2 regions of the Tindallia texcoconensis genome follow, and region 2 is predicted to be linked to the other one. Evidence: a T-box and tRNA genes for the amino acid it is inferred to sense, from the RefSeq annotation. Region 2 holds a T-box; the other holds one or more tRNA genes.
The links. A T-box is a leader RNA that pairs with one kind of tRNA and senses whether it is charged. The one in region 2 lies ahead of ACZ47N_RS02115 (valine--tRNA ligase), so its partner is inferred to be a tRNA-Val.

Region 1: it encodes a tRNA-Val, which carries the amino acid that the T-box ahead of ACZ47N_RS02115 (valine--tRNA ligase) is inferred to sense. The anticodon was not compared.

The regions. Positions count from the first base shown of each region.
Region 1 is NZ_AP042431.1:308,327-316,781, forward strand. It holds gene ACZ47N_RS01530 (molybdopterin biosynthesis protein) at 1-710, opposite strand, end outside; gene ACZ47N_RS01535 (molybdopterin molybdotransferase MoeA) at 752-1,978, opposite strand; tRNA gene ACZ47N_RS01540 (tRNA-Ala) at 2,105-2,181, shown strand; gene ACZ47N_RS01545 (RluA family pseudouridine synthase) at 2,241-3,167, opposite strand; gene ACZ47N_RS01550 (NAD(+)/NADH kinase) at 3,325-4,131, shown strand; gene ACZ47N_RS01555 ([Fe-Fe] hydrogenase large subunit C-terminal domain-containing protein) at 4,162-5,415, shown strand; gene ACZ47N_RS01560 (hypothetical protein) at 5,400-6,047, opposite strand; tRNA gene ACZ47N_RS01565 (tRNA-Val) at 6,316-6,391, shown strand; gene ACZ47N_RS01570 (RnfABCDGE type electron transport complex subunit D) at 6,551-7,516, shown strand; gene ACZ47N_RS01575 (FMN-binding protein) at 7,513-8,130, shown strand; gene ACZ47N_RS01580 (NADH:ubiquinone reductase (Na(+)-transporting) subunit D) at 8,123-8,455, shown strand, end outside.
Region 2 is NZ_AP042431.1:437,853-446,307, forward strand. It holds gene ACZ47N_RS02100 (polysaccharide deacetylase family protein) at 24-1,139, opposite strand; gene ACZ47N_RS02105 (4Fe-4S double cluster binding domain-containing protein) at 1,153-1,860, opposite strand; gene ACZ47N_RS02110 (bifunctional folylpolyglutamate synthase/dihydrofolate synthase) at 1,841-3,100, opposite strand; gene ACZ47N_RS02115 (valine--tRNA ligase) at 3,192-5,843, opposite strand; T-box leader at 5,899-6,127, opposite strand; gene ACZ47N_RS02120 (D-2-hydroxyacid dehydrogenase) at 6,218-7,177, opposite strand; gene ACZ47N_RS02125 (anaerobic ribonucleoside-triphosphate reductase activating protein) at 7,244-7,930, opposite strand; gene ACZ47N_RS02130 (AEC family transporter) at 7,965-8,455, opposite strand, start outside.

The sequences.
Region 1 (8,455 bases), 130 kb from region 2:
TTAATAGACTGTTTAATGCTTTCTGGATCGTCTTTAACAATTGGATACGTCTTCCCTATCACTCCATAGCTGTGAAGCAAGGCACAAAACATTTTGCTATTAGACTCGATAATTTTTCCTTCTGGAAGCGGATTTGTTAAAGCTGTAATTTCAGATCCTGTCGGAATAATACCCACAGACATTTGAGTAAAAACATCAACTTGTTCAATACCACCAGATAGGAGAGCCCCAATATCCTGCGGACGAATGACGTGATTCTCTGACAGGATCAGTTCTCCCTTCACAAGGTCTTCCCCTACAGGTCTTATGTGTTGCCAAGGACTAGCTGCCTGTCTTATTTCAACGGTTTCGCTATCCAATTCCACCACATCTTCGATCATTACAACCGCATTTAGCCTAGATTTTAAAGGAGCTCCAGTATTAATTACTTGAAAATGCTTTTCTTTTTTTAATCGTATTGGATTTGTTTCTGAAGCTCCAAATGTGTCTTCCGCGTTAACGGCAATCCCATCCATTGCCGCTGCATTATAGTGAGGTGCAGATATTTTAGCAAAAACTGGTTTAGATGTTTTTCGATTGTGCGAATCAGACACAGATACCCTTTCTACTGGGAAGCCACCGAAAGATTCCTTCACGATATTTATATAACGTTCCACAGCTTCATCTAGCGGTGTATTGGTTAGGTATACATTTCTCTCTTTTGTCCCCACTTTACCCCATCCTCTCTCTCTAAAATGTCTTTATACCGTCATTAAAAAATTTCCATTTCTACGTCACTTCCTTTTGATAATCCTTCTTGATTGGCTTCAATCTTTATATATCCTTGTGAACGACTCATCATGGAGAGCATACCAGATTTTCCATGAACTGGCCAAATCCTATTTTCCTCCAAACCTTCTTCCAATCTCACCATCACATAATGCTCTCGGCCTGGTGCAGAAGAAATATTTTCCGCTAAAACACCTTTGATCGTGGGCACGAGGGTTTTGTGATTCATTCTTTTCTTTAGCAATGGTCGAATCAAAATCCGATATACCACTAAAGTTGATACCGGCTGCCCCGGCAACCCCAATAGTATTGTTTTATCCGCTTTCCCAATAATGGTTGGCTTCCCAGGTTTGACCGACATGCCATGTACAACCACGCCAGGCTCTCCCATACTATCAATGGCATCTTTCGTCACATCATGATGTCCCATAGAACTTCCGCCAGATATCAAAACCAACTGGCACTCTTTCATCATCTCTTTTATCTTCATCTTTAAAGATTCTAAATCATCCGGAACCACCGCTGTTTCAAAGACTTCACATCCATCTTCTTTCACTGCAGCTGAAAGACTATACGTATTCATGTCAATTATTTTTCCAGGATCCAATTTATCTCCTGGTTGTATTATTTCATCCCCAGTAGAAATGATTCCAACTTTCAATTTTTTAAATACAAGAAACGTCTGAAAACCCATTCCAGACAAAAGACCCAAATCTTGAGGTCGTAATCGGTGTCCTTTGTTCAGTATTATTTCGTTTTGACCTATATCTTCGCCTTTTTTCAAGATATTGGCACCTATCGTTACTGGCTGGTGGATCAATACTGTTTTCTCATCAAGTTTTTCAGAGAATTCAATCATCACAACCGCATCGCACCCCACAGGAAGCATTCCACCTGTAGGTACATATACACACTCTCCTGCCGACAGGATAATGATTGTTTCTTCCCCCATACCAACCTCTCCACAATCTTTAAGCATTGCAGGCATCGATTCAGATGCACCATAGGTATCAGCCGCTTTCAACGCATATCCATCTACTGTTGAACGATTAAAACCAGGGACATCGATAGGACTTTTAAGGGATTCCGATAAGGTTCTGTGTAAAGCATCCATTGTTAAACATTCTTCAGTTTCAAGTAGAAGATCTTCTGACAGTTCTTCTATGATTTTTTGCACCTCTTCTACGCTACGAGTTTTAAAAAGATCCATATTAACACTCCTTAAGCAATTATTAAAGTTGCCTATCCATAGTTTACCTTATTTAAAAGATTTCAGCTAGAATTTAATTTTAGTCTTGCATCTCATCATGACCTATGCTATAATTCATTTTGTTGTGGGGGCGTAGCTCAGCCTGGGAGAGCGCTACACTGGCAGTGTAGAGGTCAGGGGTTCGAGCCCCCTCGTCTCCACCATTCATATTAACTTCTAAGGATCCTTCTATTACTGGATCCTTTTTTCGTTTTTATTAAAATCACTCTATCCTTAAATGTGTTCTTAACTCACTCAAGTCTTCAGGCAGTTCTGCGCGACAAGTAATTTTTTCATCCGTCCTAGGCTGTGTAAAGGTAATGGCCTCCGCATGCAAAGCCTGACGATGAATCCGCTGGGGTTGATTAGGTTCATAAAACACATCTCCAATAACTGGATGACCTAAATATTGCATATGGACTCGAATTTGGTGAGTGCGCCCCGTATCAATTTTCACTCTTAACAGGGACGCTTCAGGAAACATCTCTAGTCTTTCAAGGTGACTGACTGCCATTTTTCCGCGATCATCTACAATTCTTCTGGGGGGCTCTCCCTCGGGGATGATTTCTGGCCTATAGATTGGGGCCTTTATGCTCTTTTTCATGTCTTTGACTCTCCCTAGAACAAACACAAGGTATTCCTTTTTCATGGTTGAACTTAACTGTTCCGCTAGCTGTTGATGAGCAAACGCATTTTTTGCAAGAATCATTGCTCCAGAAGTATCCATATCTAACCGATTAACAAACCTAATTTTATAACACTCTCCAGCATTATGCATATAATGCATAACCGCATTCGCCAAAGTCCCTTTTCTAATATTCACCGTCGGATGCGTCAGCATATTTGGAGGCTTGTTGACAACCAGCACATCAAAATCCTCGTATAAAACGGTTATAGGTATAGACTCTGCTTCAAACTCACAACTTTCTTCCATCATATTCAACCTTAGCTCATCGAATTCTTGCAGTACTTGATGGAAAGGTGCCCATCTTCCATTGACCGTTATCCCTTTCTCTTTCTTAATTCGTGTCATAAGCCGTCCTGAAACACCCCATTGTTTTCGCAGCACTGATTTGATTGTTTTTCCTGCAGATTCTAAATCTACATGGTAGAGAATCTGATTGTATTTTTGTTCTTTCTTATATATCATTTCTTCACATACCTTTCTAATCTGGGTTTTATTATAGAGATCAACTAAATCTTTAACAGGATCATCAAATCATGTTTGACTTTTATTTCTTATATGTGTATGGTTATGATAAACAAATAGGATTATATTCTTTAATAGAAATAGGGAGGAAACTATCATGTCTTCCATTAACAACATCTGTGTTTTAAGCAATTCAATCCCCCTCTCCCTGGAGACAGAAACCTTACTAAAGAAAAAACTAAAAATACACGGTTTCACTTGGACCAGTCAGCTAGATTCTACCACCGATTTAATCATCTGCATTGGTGGTGACGGATCCTTTTTAAAAACCATGCATGATTTATCATTTCCAACTATTCCCGTCGTTTCTATCAATACTGGCCATCTAGGTTTTTTTTCTGAGATTAAGCCAGATCAGATTGACTTTCTCTTAGAACGACTACGATCATGCGAGTATATCCTAGAAGATATGAATCCCTTGAAAGCAGAAATTCATTCCGAAAAAGGATCTTATACCCTCCATGGAATCAACGAAGTCGTCGTCAAAAGCAATCGTTGTAAACCAATCCACCTTAAAATCACCGTAAACGGTCAACTTATCCAAACCTTTAGTGGTGATGGAATCTTAGTATCGACTTCTACCGGAAGCACCGCCTACAGTTATTCTGCTGGAGGAAGTATTGTAGACCCAAGCCTGGAAGTCCTTCAAATTACGCCCCTAGCACCAATCAACACCAATGTTTATCGTTGTTTCACCTCTAGTGTTATCTTTCCACCCAGTGCTCATATATATATCATGCCAGAAAGAGAGCCCGAAAGCTATGTTTTAATCTCAGCAGATGGTATCGAACAGCCACTAACTTGGTTTAAACAAATAAGCATCTCTCTAGGATGTAGACCTATCCGAATGCTAAGACTAAATCAACATGATTTTTGGAACAAAGTTATCACCAAGTTTCTGTAGCCATTTCAAAGGAAATAAGGAGAATTTCATATGCCTTCCAACTATCATCCCATCAATTTAAATCCAGATAAATGTATCGGATGCACCAATTGCATCAAACGTTGTCCTACGGAAGCCATTCGTGTTACAAACGAAAAAGCAAGTATTATGCATGAAAAATGCATCAATTGCGGCGCGTGTATATCTGCGTGTCCATATAACGCTTTTTATGGTGTCATCAAGGGATATCGTGGTGTTTCTAATTACGCTCTCAAAGTTTCACTCGTAGATCCTATTCTTTACAGTCAATTCGAAACAGAAATTCCTCCACAATCTATTCTTTCGGCTATCAAGAGCATTGGCTGTACAGAAGTATTCGAAGTATCTAAAGGAGCTGACATTGTCACTGGGTTTACACAAAAATATTTACAGCTACAGAAAAAAACACCTGTTATTTCTTCCTCTTGTCCAGCAATCATCCGATTAATTCAACTGCGTTTTCCAGAATTAATCCATCACATTCTTCCTATTGACTCACCAGTGGAAATTGCAGCCTACTTGGCTCGAGAAGAAGCCATGCGCAAGTATGGGCTTAAGGCCAAAGAAATCGGTGTTTATTATACAACCCCCTGTCCAGCTCGCATCATGAGTTTTATGAACCCACTCGGCACCAACCAAACAAACGTCAGCATGTCATTGCCGATTCACCGTGTCTTTGGCAATGTTAACCGCGTACTAAAATGGGACAAAGGAAAGAGGTTTTCTAACCAAAAAGTATACCCTTCTTCAGCTGGCATCAATTGGTCACGGATTGGAGGTCAAGCTGCCGCAATTGGCATTGACGAATACATGGCTGTAGACGGAATCGACAATGTAATCAACGTATTAGAGGAAATAGAATATGGAAAAATGCGTCACCTTAAGTTTCTCGAATGCCAAGCATGCATTAATGGATGTGTTGGTGGAAGTCTTAATGTAGAGAACCCGTATATTGCTCAAAGTCGTATTCGAGTGATCTCTCGAAATTTTCAAGATGTCATCGTTGATAAACCCAGTGTCAAAGCAGAGAAATTTCTTTTCACCAAACCAATTCATCCTCTCCATTCCACAAAATTGGATAAAGACTTATCCAAAGCACTTATAAAGCTAGAACAAGTGGAAGATACACTTAAGCAGCTTCCGGATATCGATTGTGGAGCTTGCGGTGCGCCATCTTGCCGTGCATTTGCTGAAGATATTGTTCAACAACGTGCAACCATAGAAGATTGTGTCGTACTGATCAAAAAAACTTATTTTAAAAAATAAGTTAAATCAGATTGCTTTTGATGATAAAGAAACATCTCCTTAGCTAATGAAGAAAGCCGTATGCTTTCTTCTCGCCGAAGATAACGTTCATCTAAATCGTTTATCCGAACACGATCTAAATTATCTGCATCTTTGAATAATGGAAACAGTCGCTGCAATTGCTGATAAGCGTCTGGATCCCATATTTTTTGAAGTTTTTCATGCTCTTTAAGGGCATGTGCATCCTCTATGGAATGATGTTGGATAATCACCGTAGCAATCTCTTGTTCTGGTATTGATAATAAAGGTATTTTCCTTTTGATCTTTTTCATTTTATCAACACTAGCTGCTCCATGCCATGGATCTACACCATCATGATGACGCCCTATATCATGATACATACTGCAAAACAAGAGTATATCTTCCTGTCTTTCCGACAACCGACAAAGCCGACTGATAAAAAGACTAAGCATTAAAACCCGCTGAATATGGGTCGGTCCATGAAGCCCTTTGGGATAAAAAAACAGTTCTTCATCAATCCGCTCTTCGTAATACTTGTATTTTTCTATTATTCCCCTAAAGCCATCGACTCTTTCTCTCAGGTCTCTCTTTGAATATTTGAGCCTTATTCCATTATTTTTTTGTACTATCATCATTCCACACTCCAAGACTAGCTTTTATTGGAAACTGTTTTAAAGTAGCAAGTTCAATTCAATTATTATATCATATTATGTCTCTATCATCGATCCTTACCTTGCCCACATTCCTTTTTCAAAGAATCTTTTCAATCATCCTATAAGGTGAATAACGATTATACCAGGAAACAAACTTGTAGCATCCATTCTTAAATACTAGGTATAATTACACATAGTATATTTACAACATAGCATAAAGTATGGTAAAATAATACTATGCTGAATTGGGGAATTAACTCAGCTGGTAGAGTATATCCTTGACGTGGATAAAGCCGTGGGTTCAAGTCCCTCATTCCCCACCATATCATATAAAAAAACTGGGTATCTAATGGATACTCAGTTTTTTTATACACTTCTTTTCCATCCTCTTAACTTTTTACCTATAAATAAATTCCTTTGTTTTATTACTTCCAATATCGGGTAAAAGAATTACAGATTTTAAAAACATGGAGGTCATGCATATGGTCGCACAAAGCAAATGGTCGGTATTTTTTCAGCGTCAACCCATCATGCGAAGTGTTTTAATCAGTCTGATTCCACTAACCCTTGGAGCTGTCTATCTTTTTGGATTAAGGGTTCTAGCATTGATGGTAGTTGTAATTGCTGCCGGCACCGCTACAGAATATATTTTCACACAAAAAAGAGGAGGTAAAATTACAGAAGCTGTTTTGGTAACCAGTGTGCTTTTCACTCTTTCTCTTCCAGTAGCAACCCCTTATTGGGTAGCTATTGTAGGAATCGTCTTTGGAATCCTCTTTGCTAAAGAAGCTTTTGGTGGCTTCGGTCGGAATGTATTTAATCCAGCACTGGTAGGACGAATGTTTCTATATGTCTCTTTTCCCGAATACCTAACTGCTTCTTGGAATCATGCTGCCACTTCGTTTCCTGGTGGATTTGCAAAATACATAACACCAGTTCTTGATACCGTATCGGAATCAACTCCCATGCCAGCCTTCCGCTCTTCCGGTGAAATGCTATCATCAAGCGAAGTATTGTGGGGCTATACTTCTGGCTCCTTGGGAGAAACAAGTGCCATCCTCATTCTAATAGGCGGTTTATTTCTTCTTAGTCGAAAAATCACTGATTGGAGGCCTATATTTGCATCTTTAACTGGATTTTTAACGATGCACAGTATTCTTTTTATGTCCAGCATAGAGAACGTGCCAAATCCTTTATATGGCTTTTTTACTGGTGGATTTCTTTTTACTTCTATCTACTTTGTATCCGATCCTATTACAGCCCCAAAGACCATTCCAGCCAAATGGGCCTACGGCTTTTTAATTGGCATTATCACCGTCACTATCCGTCATTTCGGAATCTTTATTGAAGGTGCAGCTTTTTCTGTCCTCATTATGAATACCTTTGTTCCGATTATGGACGAAGGCGTAAAAGCCTACCAAGCTTCTCGAAAGAAGGTGAACGCATGAAAAAGTTCAGTTTTAAACCAATTCTATTCATGATAGTCGTTACGGTAATTTATACCTCTGTCTTAGCTAGTATTAACGCTGTTACCATCGAGAGAATTGAGTTAAACGAACAGCTTTCCGACCAACTTTCATTTCTTTATGTCTTAGATAAAATGCCAGAAAATCGAAATGCTGAACACGTTAACATGGTATATGAAACACATGTCAAAGAAATTGAAGTCAATGGAAAAAAGATTTTTGAAGGGTATGATCATAATAATCAGCTCATGGCCTATATTATTCCTATTTCAGGAAGCGCAGTTTGGGGTGAACTAAGAGGGTTAGTCTCTCTTTCAACGGATTTCAAAGAAGTGTTGGGCATTGAATTTCTATCTCATAACGAAACACCAGGCCTAGGAGCCCGTATTGATGAAGAATCCTTTAAGGAACAATTCAGAGGAATAGAAATCGATCCTGACGAGTCAGAAAAGTTCCTTGTATATACCCCTGATCCCAAAGCACAAGTTGATGCTATTTCTGGAGCTACTGGTACTTCAAATGCTGTACGCGATATATTTAATAACAATTTGCAAGAATTCATGTCAGAAACTCGGGAGGCTTTAAAGCATGATTAGAAAAATTAAAAACATATTTTCTCTCGGTGTCTTTAAAGACAATCCCGTTTTTCGCCAAATTTTAGGTATTTGCTCTGCACTTGCGGTTACCAACCTAATGATCAATTCAATGGTTATGGGGATTGGCCTAATCTTTGTTGCTTCATTTTCCAGCCTCACTGTTTCCATTATCCGAAAATTCACGCCAAAACATATTCGAATGATGGTACAAACCCTTATTATTTCAGCTTATGTAATTATTGTAGACATTGTGCTAAAAGCCTATTGGCCCAGCATGAGTGACGCCTTAGGTCCTTACGTTGGGCTCATTATAACAAATTGCATT
Region 2 (8,455 bases):
TCCATCAAACCACCCCTTTCCCTTTAGTAGGTTTTCTGGCCTTCTGCAGGAATGTCAGAACGCAACTCATCTAATCGTTCCTCTGGGATTGTGACAATATCAGGATTGCCATCGCTAATATATCTACGTCTTCCCCCACTTTCAAAGGTTCTCATCCAATCATACATTCCAACTCCATCTACCTTTGTTTCACTGGCTCGCACTCGGCGTATAGTTGAACTATCAAAGGATTCATGATAAGGCGAATGGTACGGATCCCAACCAACTTCTAATACGGCTACATGATGATATTGAACCTCTTGGTATTCGCCACTTACAAGGTAGGGCCATAAGGATTCTTCTTTTGGTCTGGAACCAAACGGCAATGCAAAAGTATTCACTTCATAATCTGGCACATGTTTCTTAACCAATTGAACAATTCTGCCTAATTCACGCTGTATGGTCTCTGCATCAGCTTCCCCCAAATGTAAATGTGTGGCTGTATGATTCCCTATGTCCATTCCATTGTCCACTAAAAAATTCAACTTATACTCTACCCATTCTTCCTGTCCAAAGGGAGTTCCTCCATTGATAAAAAAAGTGGCATGAGGCTTAAAATCTGGGTTTTCTTCATGAAAGTCCATTAAAATTCCTACGGCTGAATCCGGGTCAACTTTCCATTCACCAGACTCATCTTGAATCATGTTAAAGTTGTTTTGATTGCCATCATCAAAGGTTAACACTACAGGTGTTTTCCCAGGTGCTGTAGTGATATTACCCGTTGCATAATCTTCCAGTGGAATGGGCCTATATCCTTGCTGATATAGGTTTTCCAAGTCCTGTCTAAAATTATCTGGCGTTCTTGACCATTCCGCTTCAGGTTCACGGATATGATGATACATCAGTACCATAACCTGTCCTAGTTCATCCACACCTAAATTTTCAGGATCTATTTCTGGCCATTCTTCTTCTTCTTCTTCTTCTTCCTGAGCCACACTTGACCCGTTTAATTCTTCAGTTTCCGAGTCTTCATTGCTATTCACGGTTTCTGTTATGGACTCATCGGATTCGGTTTTAGACTCTTGTACAGTGCTACAACCACTTACTATCAATAGGATACTGATACTCCATAACAATATTAATCTCTTTTTTTGTCCCATGATTATAACTCCTTTATGTTTCTTTTTTGCTCCCCTTCGGGCATACCCTCATGCATATTCCACAAACAGCACCACGTCCAATGTGCTGATATTTTTTTTTCATGTGTTGGCTACACCGTACGGGATCTATGATTAATTCTCTTTCTATGCCTGGAACCCATTGGTGCATTCCTCCCAACGCATATGCAGGACAAGCTTTTACACAGATAGAGCAGTCACCACAGTAACTTTTTTCAATAGGTTCATCGGATTGTATCGGCATGGAAGTCAAGACCGTTCCCAGTCTAATTTCTGGTCCAAAGGCTTCTGTAATTAAGTTTCCACTTTTTCCAATCCAACCAATACCAGCCCGTGTGGCAGCCATTCTATGAGAAAGGATGCCACGATACTGAGATGGACTTTCATTTAGACTCTGAGAGGCTGGTATGGCGTAAGCCGGATATCCCATTTTTTGAATGGCCAACATTGTTTGAAGGCTGATTTGATCAATAAAAGTATTCATTGATCGATAGTGATGAAAATAGGTTTGACTTGGCCCAGTCTCTGGGCTTATTTCTTCCAAAACTCGATGAGAAAGTCGTACCGCAAAAGAAAATGCTATGGGCATATCTTTTAATGAGGCAGGTAGACATAAAGAAACATCCCCAACCCCAGACAAATCTGCACCAAGTTCTTTCAATAGTGCTTCTATTCTTATCTTTTCATTCAACACAGCCATCATCTCCAGTTTCTTCCCCCAAGAACATAGACCGAATTTGTCCCAACATATAAAGCGATCCAGCACATAAAACAACTTCTGAATGAGCTGTTATTTCCAAGGCTTTATCCATGGCTTTTTTCATAGCTGGTTCAACCCATACATGAGAATGTTTCTCTCCAATCATTTCTGCTAATGCCTCGGCTTTTATGGCACGGTGGTAATCTGGCTGTGTCACCACCACTCGTTGAACCTGTGGAAGCAAAACGTCTAAAACTTCTTGAATCTCTTTATCCTCTAGCATTCCCACCAACCAAGTGATGGAAGTGTCTTTTAAAAGTAAATCTATGCTTTTGGACAAAGCACGGGCACCTTGTCTATTATGAGCTCCGTCTATAAGCACCATGGGCTTTTCATGAACCACTTCTAGTCGCCCCATCCACCTTATTCTTTCCAAACCCTTTCTCAAAAATTCTTGCCCTATGGCAATATGAGTGAGTTCTTCAATCTTTTGGAGGGCAACTAATGCTAACATACAGTTCTCCACTTGGTGAGGCCCTGGTAACGACACTGTCATCTTTTCGTAATTCCGTCCCTGCAGGGATACTGTAAAGCTTTGACCCTTTAAACTAGTTTGATGAATCGAAAGACCTTTTGGTACCACGTGCGTCAGCGGCGCTTCTATAGAAGAGGCTTTCTCTTCCAATACCCACATTGCTTTCTCTTGCTGAAAACCAGTTACAATTGGAATTCCTTTTTTTATAATGCCAGCTTTTTCTCCAGCAATGGCTTCCAACGTATTCCCCAAATAGGCCATATGGTCATAATCAATGGGAGTGATCACACATAGTAAGGGAGTTTCAATTACATTGGTTGCATCTAAGCGACCACCTAGTCCTACTTCTAGAATTACAAAATCCACTTCTTGTTGTTTGTAGTATAACAATGCCATAGCTGTCACAACTTCAAATTCTGTTGGATGTTGATATCCTTCCTCTAGCATGATGTCAATACTCTCTTTTATTTGCTTCGTAACGCTGGCTAGTTCCTGGTCGGATATGTTTTTTTCACCAATCCGAATTCGTTCGTTAAACCTTTGTATATAGGGGGATGTATATAGACCTACCCGAAACCCAGCAGCTGTTAATACAGACTGAATCATTGAACAGGTGGAGCCTTTACCATTGGTGCCGGCAACATGGATTACTTTTAATGACTTTTCCGGGTGATCCAGAAGTTTCAATAATCTACTGATATTTGTCAATCCTAATTTGCTTCCAAATTTATAGGTTCCATGTATATAGTGTAATGCTTCCTGATAATTCAGTGGGTAACCCTCCTTTTATCCTTCACTATTACTGTCGAAGTTCAGTAATGCGCTTTTCTACGTTTTTTATCATCTCTTCAAATTTTATTTGTTTTTGTTTTTCTTCTTCCACTAGTGCTGCCGGTGCTTTTTCAAGAAACCCTTTATTCTTAAGTTTTCCTTGTACTCGTTTAATTTCACCCTGTAATTTTTGCTCTTCTTTTTCTAGACGTTGAATCTCTTTTTCTATATCTACTAATTCTTCCAAGGGAATGAATAGTTCAGCTCCAGCAAATGATATGGAAACAGCTTGCTCTGGCACCATTTTTTTTGATTCGAGGAAATTTAGGCCTGACACAGATGCCAAGCTGGTTAAATATGGAGCTCCTTTTTCCAGCGTATCTTTTAGCTCTTTTCGGGCATTCAATACCATTAATGCTGCCTTTTTCGAGGCTGGTACATTCATATCAGCCCTGATATTTCGGATGCTTTTAATCACTTGAACCAGTTGGCTCATTTCTTCTTCCGCTTCAGGGTTAATCCAGTTTAATTGCGTTTCTGGCCATGGTTCTACCATGATATTTCCACGTTCCCCAGGTAAATTTTGCCAAATTTCTTCTGTAATAAAAGGCATAAAAGGATGTAATAGCTTCAAAATAGTTTGGAGCACTTCCATTAGAACTGCTTGTGCTGTATATCGAGCTCCTTGGTTGTCGCTATACAACCGAGTTTTACTCATTTCAATATACCAATCACAATATTCATTCCAAGTAAAGTCAAAAACTTTTTGCAATCCCAATCCAAGTTCAAACTTATCCAAGTTAGATGTTATTTCTTGTTCAACTCGCTGTAATCTGGATAGAATCCACCGGTCTTCAAAGGTCAACTCATGTTCTCCTTGTCTGAGAAGCGGCATCTCATCATCTACATTCATTAATAGGAAGCGGGTAGCATTCCATAACTTGTTGGCAAAGTTTCTACTGGCTTCCAATCGCTCATCATGAAATCGAAGATCGTTGCCTGGGCTATTTCCTTGAATTAGGGTAAAACGAAGGGCATCCGCTCCATATTCATCGATCACTTTAAGTGGATCGACACCATTCCCCAGTGATTTACTCATTTTACGACCTTCCGCATCCCGTACTAATCCGTGTACTAAAACATGTCTAAAGGGAACATCCTGACATATTTCTAAACCACTAAACGCCATTCGCACTACCCAGAAAAAAATGATATCATATCCAGTTACCAATACACTAGTAGGATAGAATTTCTCAAGTTCTTTTGTTTTTTCTGGCCACCCTAAGGTTGAGAATGGCCAAAGGGCAGAACTAAACCAGGTATCCAGTACATCCTCATCTTGAAGAATATGATTTCCCTTACACTGGGAACATTCTTCTGGTTCTTCTCGAAGCACCATCATTTCACCGCAATCCTGACAGTAATATGCCGGAATTCGATGCCCCCACCACAGTTGCCTTGAGATACACCAGTCGCGGATATTTTCAAGCCAGTGGAAGTATATTTTACTAAACCTTTCTGGAACAAACTTTGTCTCCCCATTTTTCACTGCATCTATGGCAGGTTTTGTAAGAGGATCCATATGCAAAAACCATTGCTCCGATGTAATTGGTTCCACCGCAGTATCGCAACGATAACACTGACCTACGTTATGCACCCTTTCCTTAACTGCAACCAGCAACCCTAGGTTCTCCAGATCTTCCACCATTTTTTTTCGTGCTTCGTATCGACCCATCCCCTTATATGGCCCACCATTTTCATTTATGCTAGCATCCTCATTCATGACTTTGATTTGTGGTAGATCATGACGAAGTCCTACCTCAAAATCGTTAGGATCATGTGATGGTGTAATTTTAACAGCGCCAGTACCAAATTCTGGATCTACATACTCATCTGCAATAATCGGTATCTCACGATTCAATAACGGAAGCACCACCGTCTTTCCGATTAAATGTTTATAACGTTCGTCTTCTGGATGAACAGCCACTGCCGTATCTCCTAGGATGGTTTCTGGTCTTGTTGTTGCAATTTCAATGTAAAGAGTTTCGTCTTTCAAAGGATAATTTACATGCCAAAACTTTCCGCTTTTTTCCTCATGTTCTACTTCGATATCTGAAAGTGATGTTTTACAATCAGGACACCAGTTAATAATACGATTTCCACGATAAATCAAGTCTTTTTCATAAAGACGCACAAAAAATTCCTTAACGGCCTTATTACATCCTTCGTCCATGGTAAATCGTTCACGAGACCAATCGCAGGAATTCCCCAATTGCTTCATTTGGTCTACAATTTTACGACCATAATTATCACGCCAATTCCATGCTTCCTTTAAAAAGCCATCTCTACCAATTTCTTTTTTGCTAAGGCCTTGTTCCTGTTTAATTTTATCCACAACTTTTACTTCCGTAGCAATACTAGCGTGATCAGTTCCTGGTAGCCAAAGTGTTTCAAAGCCACGCATTCTTTTGTAACGAGCAAGAATATCTTGCAATGTCTGATCTAGTGCATGTCCTAAGTGCAGCTGTCCTGTAATATTAGGTGGTGGCAATACAATACAAAAGGGTTCTTTTTCGGAATTTGGATCAGCCTTAAATAAATCTTTGTCCATCCAGTCTTTATAAACTTTTTTCTCAAAGCTTTTGGGATCATAGTTTTTTTGTAATGTTGTTTCCATCATTTATACCTCCTAAATCTATTATTCAAAAACAAAAAAGCCTTCTCTTCCTTATAACCATAAGGACGAAAAGACTTCGCGGTACCACCCTATTTCCTTACATCTATCCCAATGCAAGACTCTCTTTTGGAGGATAACGGTTCCACTCCGTCTGAACATACACACATTGCTTCCGTTCAGATGCTCTGAAGTTACTTTAGCAACCAGTCATCTTAAAACCTTTCAGCCAAGGGTTTTATTCTCTGTAGATTCTTTTGCTGCCTACTCTTCTTCATCATCGCTGATCCTTATAACTATTTTATTGACCTCATTATATCTTTTTTGTTTTTTTTGTCAAGGTCATCCTTTTTGACTAGAATTGCTGTGGCTCAATCTCTTTAATATCCTTTGTTTAAATCCACCAGGTTAATCATATTACCATTTCCACCTTGATATACCCGTAAATTATTTTGCAATATAGGCATAAACTTTTCCATGTATTTCATGGATTCTCCGCACATATGGGGCGTAATCACCACATTCTCCATTTTCCATAAGGGACTGTCTTCTGGTAAAGGTTCTGTCTCAAACACATCTGATACCAGCCCTCTAATGGCACCAGTTTGTAATGCTTCAATCATATCTTCTTCATTAACCGTACCTCCTCTTCCCATATTAATAAGACATGCCTCTTTTTTCATAATGGAAAATAAGGATTTATCGATTATTTTTTGTGTTTTATGTGTTTCTGGCAGCAGATTGATAATGTAGTCACTCTCTTTAAAGATCATCTCTATCTCTTCTATGCTTACTACTTTCTCCACATATGGAATCGTATCTGGGCTATTCTTTATTCCAATGACCCGCATTCCCATTAAGGATGCTTTTTTTGCCACTTCCTGACCAATACTGCCCAGTCCTAAAATTCCAACCGTAGCGCCAAAAATCTCGTTTTGAGGTACTTTTCTAGACCAAGTATGGTGAAGTTGATTACGCATCATACAATGAATATTTCTTGCTAGCATAATCATGCTGGCAATAGCATACTCTGCCATATGAATCCGATGTACGCCTTTTCCATTGGTTATAATGACGCCTTTTCCATGAAGTTCTTTCAGCGGAAATGCATCCACCCCAACGCTCAAGGCTTGAAGCCATTTTAGCTTTTTCCCTTTCTGGATCACCGCGGCATCGCAAGGAAAAGTTACCACTACATCTGCATCTTCAATGACCTCTTCTAACTGTTCTGGTTTGTTGACAAATACAGTTTTTTTAAACACTTCTGGATCTATCAAATCATTTATTGCTTTTTCTGAATAGGATAAATATGCAGGGATGTTAAATACTATTTTACTCATTGTAGGCTCCTTTCAATAGAGACATAGGTCTACATCTTCACTATAGATTACACCTATCATTGCTTTTTACAGACGAAGGATAACTTCATGAAACCAAGGTCTTATTTCATTTTGAATGGAGATTAATTCTTCTTTGGGATAAGGTGTTAATTGATGCTTTCCTGCCAAAACATTTTGTCCATCTCTAAAATTTTGTATCACAAATTTCTTTGCTCCTTTTAGCCAAAATGCGATTTTGATGAGGTCTTCTCTATCCAACAATTCACGACAAACCGTTGTTCTGAACTCGTATGAATGAACGCCTTCCGTGATGAGATCGATACTCTGTTGAATTGCTTTTACATCAACTTCCAACCCTGCAACTTGATTATACTTTTCCATGGGTGCTTTTACATCCATGGCAACGTAGTCCAGGAGTCCTTGTGCTATCATTTCTTCTAATGCTTCAGGCTTGGTTCCATTGGTGTCTATCTTTATTTTATAGCCCATCTTACGAATTTTGGTGGTTAGTTCAATCAAATTCTCCGATAACAAACATTCCCCTCCAGATAATACAACCGCATCCATTAAATGAGCTCTTCTAGATAATTCTTTTAACGTGTCTTCTTCCTCTAGGCTTGGACCTTTAAAGGAAATAAGTTCTGCATTATGGCAATAGGGACATTTTAAATTACACCCTCTGAAAAAAAGCACCGTCGATAATCCGTTAGGATAATCAATTAAAGATGTTTTTTGAATTCCTCCAATTGGCATTGTACCACTCCATTCAGATCCATCTTTCTTTATATTATATTATTCCTGTGCTACGAAAAGCAAATACAAAAAAGGTCATGGTCAAAACCGACAAAAGGGTGCTAATCATAATAATATTAGAAGCTAGATCTTGGTCTGCATTCATGGCAGCTGCCATAATAAAAGATACTGTAGCCGTGGGAACGCCAGTCAGTACATAGATCAATACAATATCTTCACCAGAATATCCCATGAATACTGCCGCAACCACTGCAAAAAACGGCAATATGATTAGTTTAATGCCACTAGCTAAAAGAGCTGGCATCATATTTTGGGAAATATGACGGAAACTAAAAGAAGCTCCGATCGCAATTAATGCTAAAGGCGTGGCAACAGAGGCAAAATAATGTATCGTTCTGTCCATCACCAAAGGCATTTCCACCGGTAGTAAGGACATGCCAATCCCTGCCGTAATGGCTATAATAAGAGGGTTTTTAGCTATATCTCCCAATGTATTGAGAAGACGAATGTGGCTGTCTTTCTTTT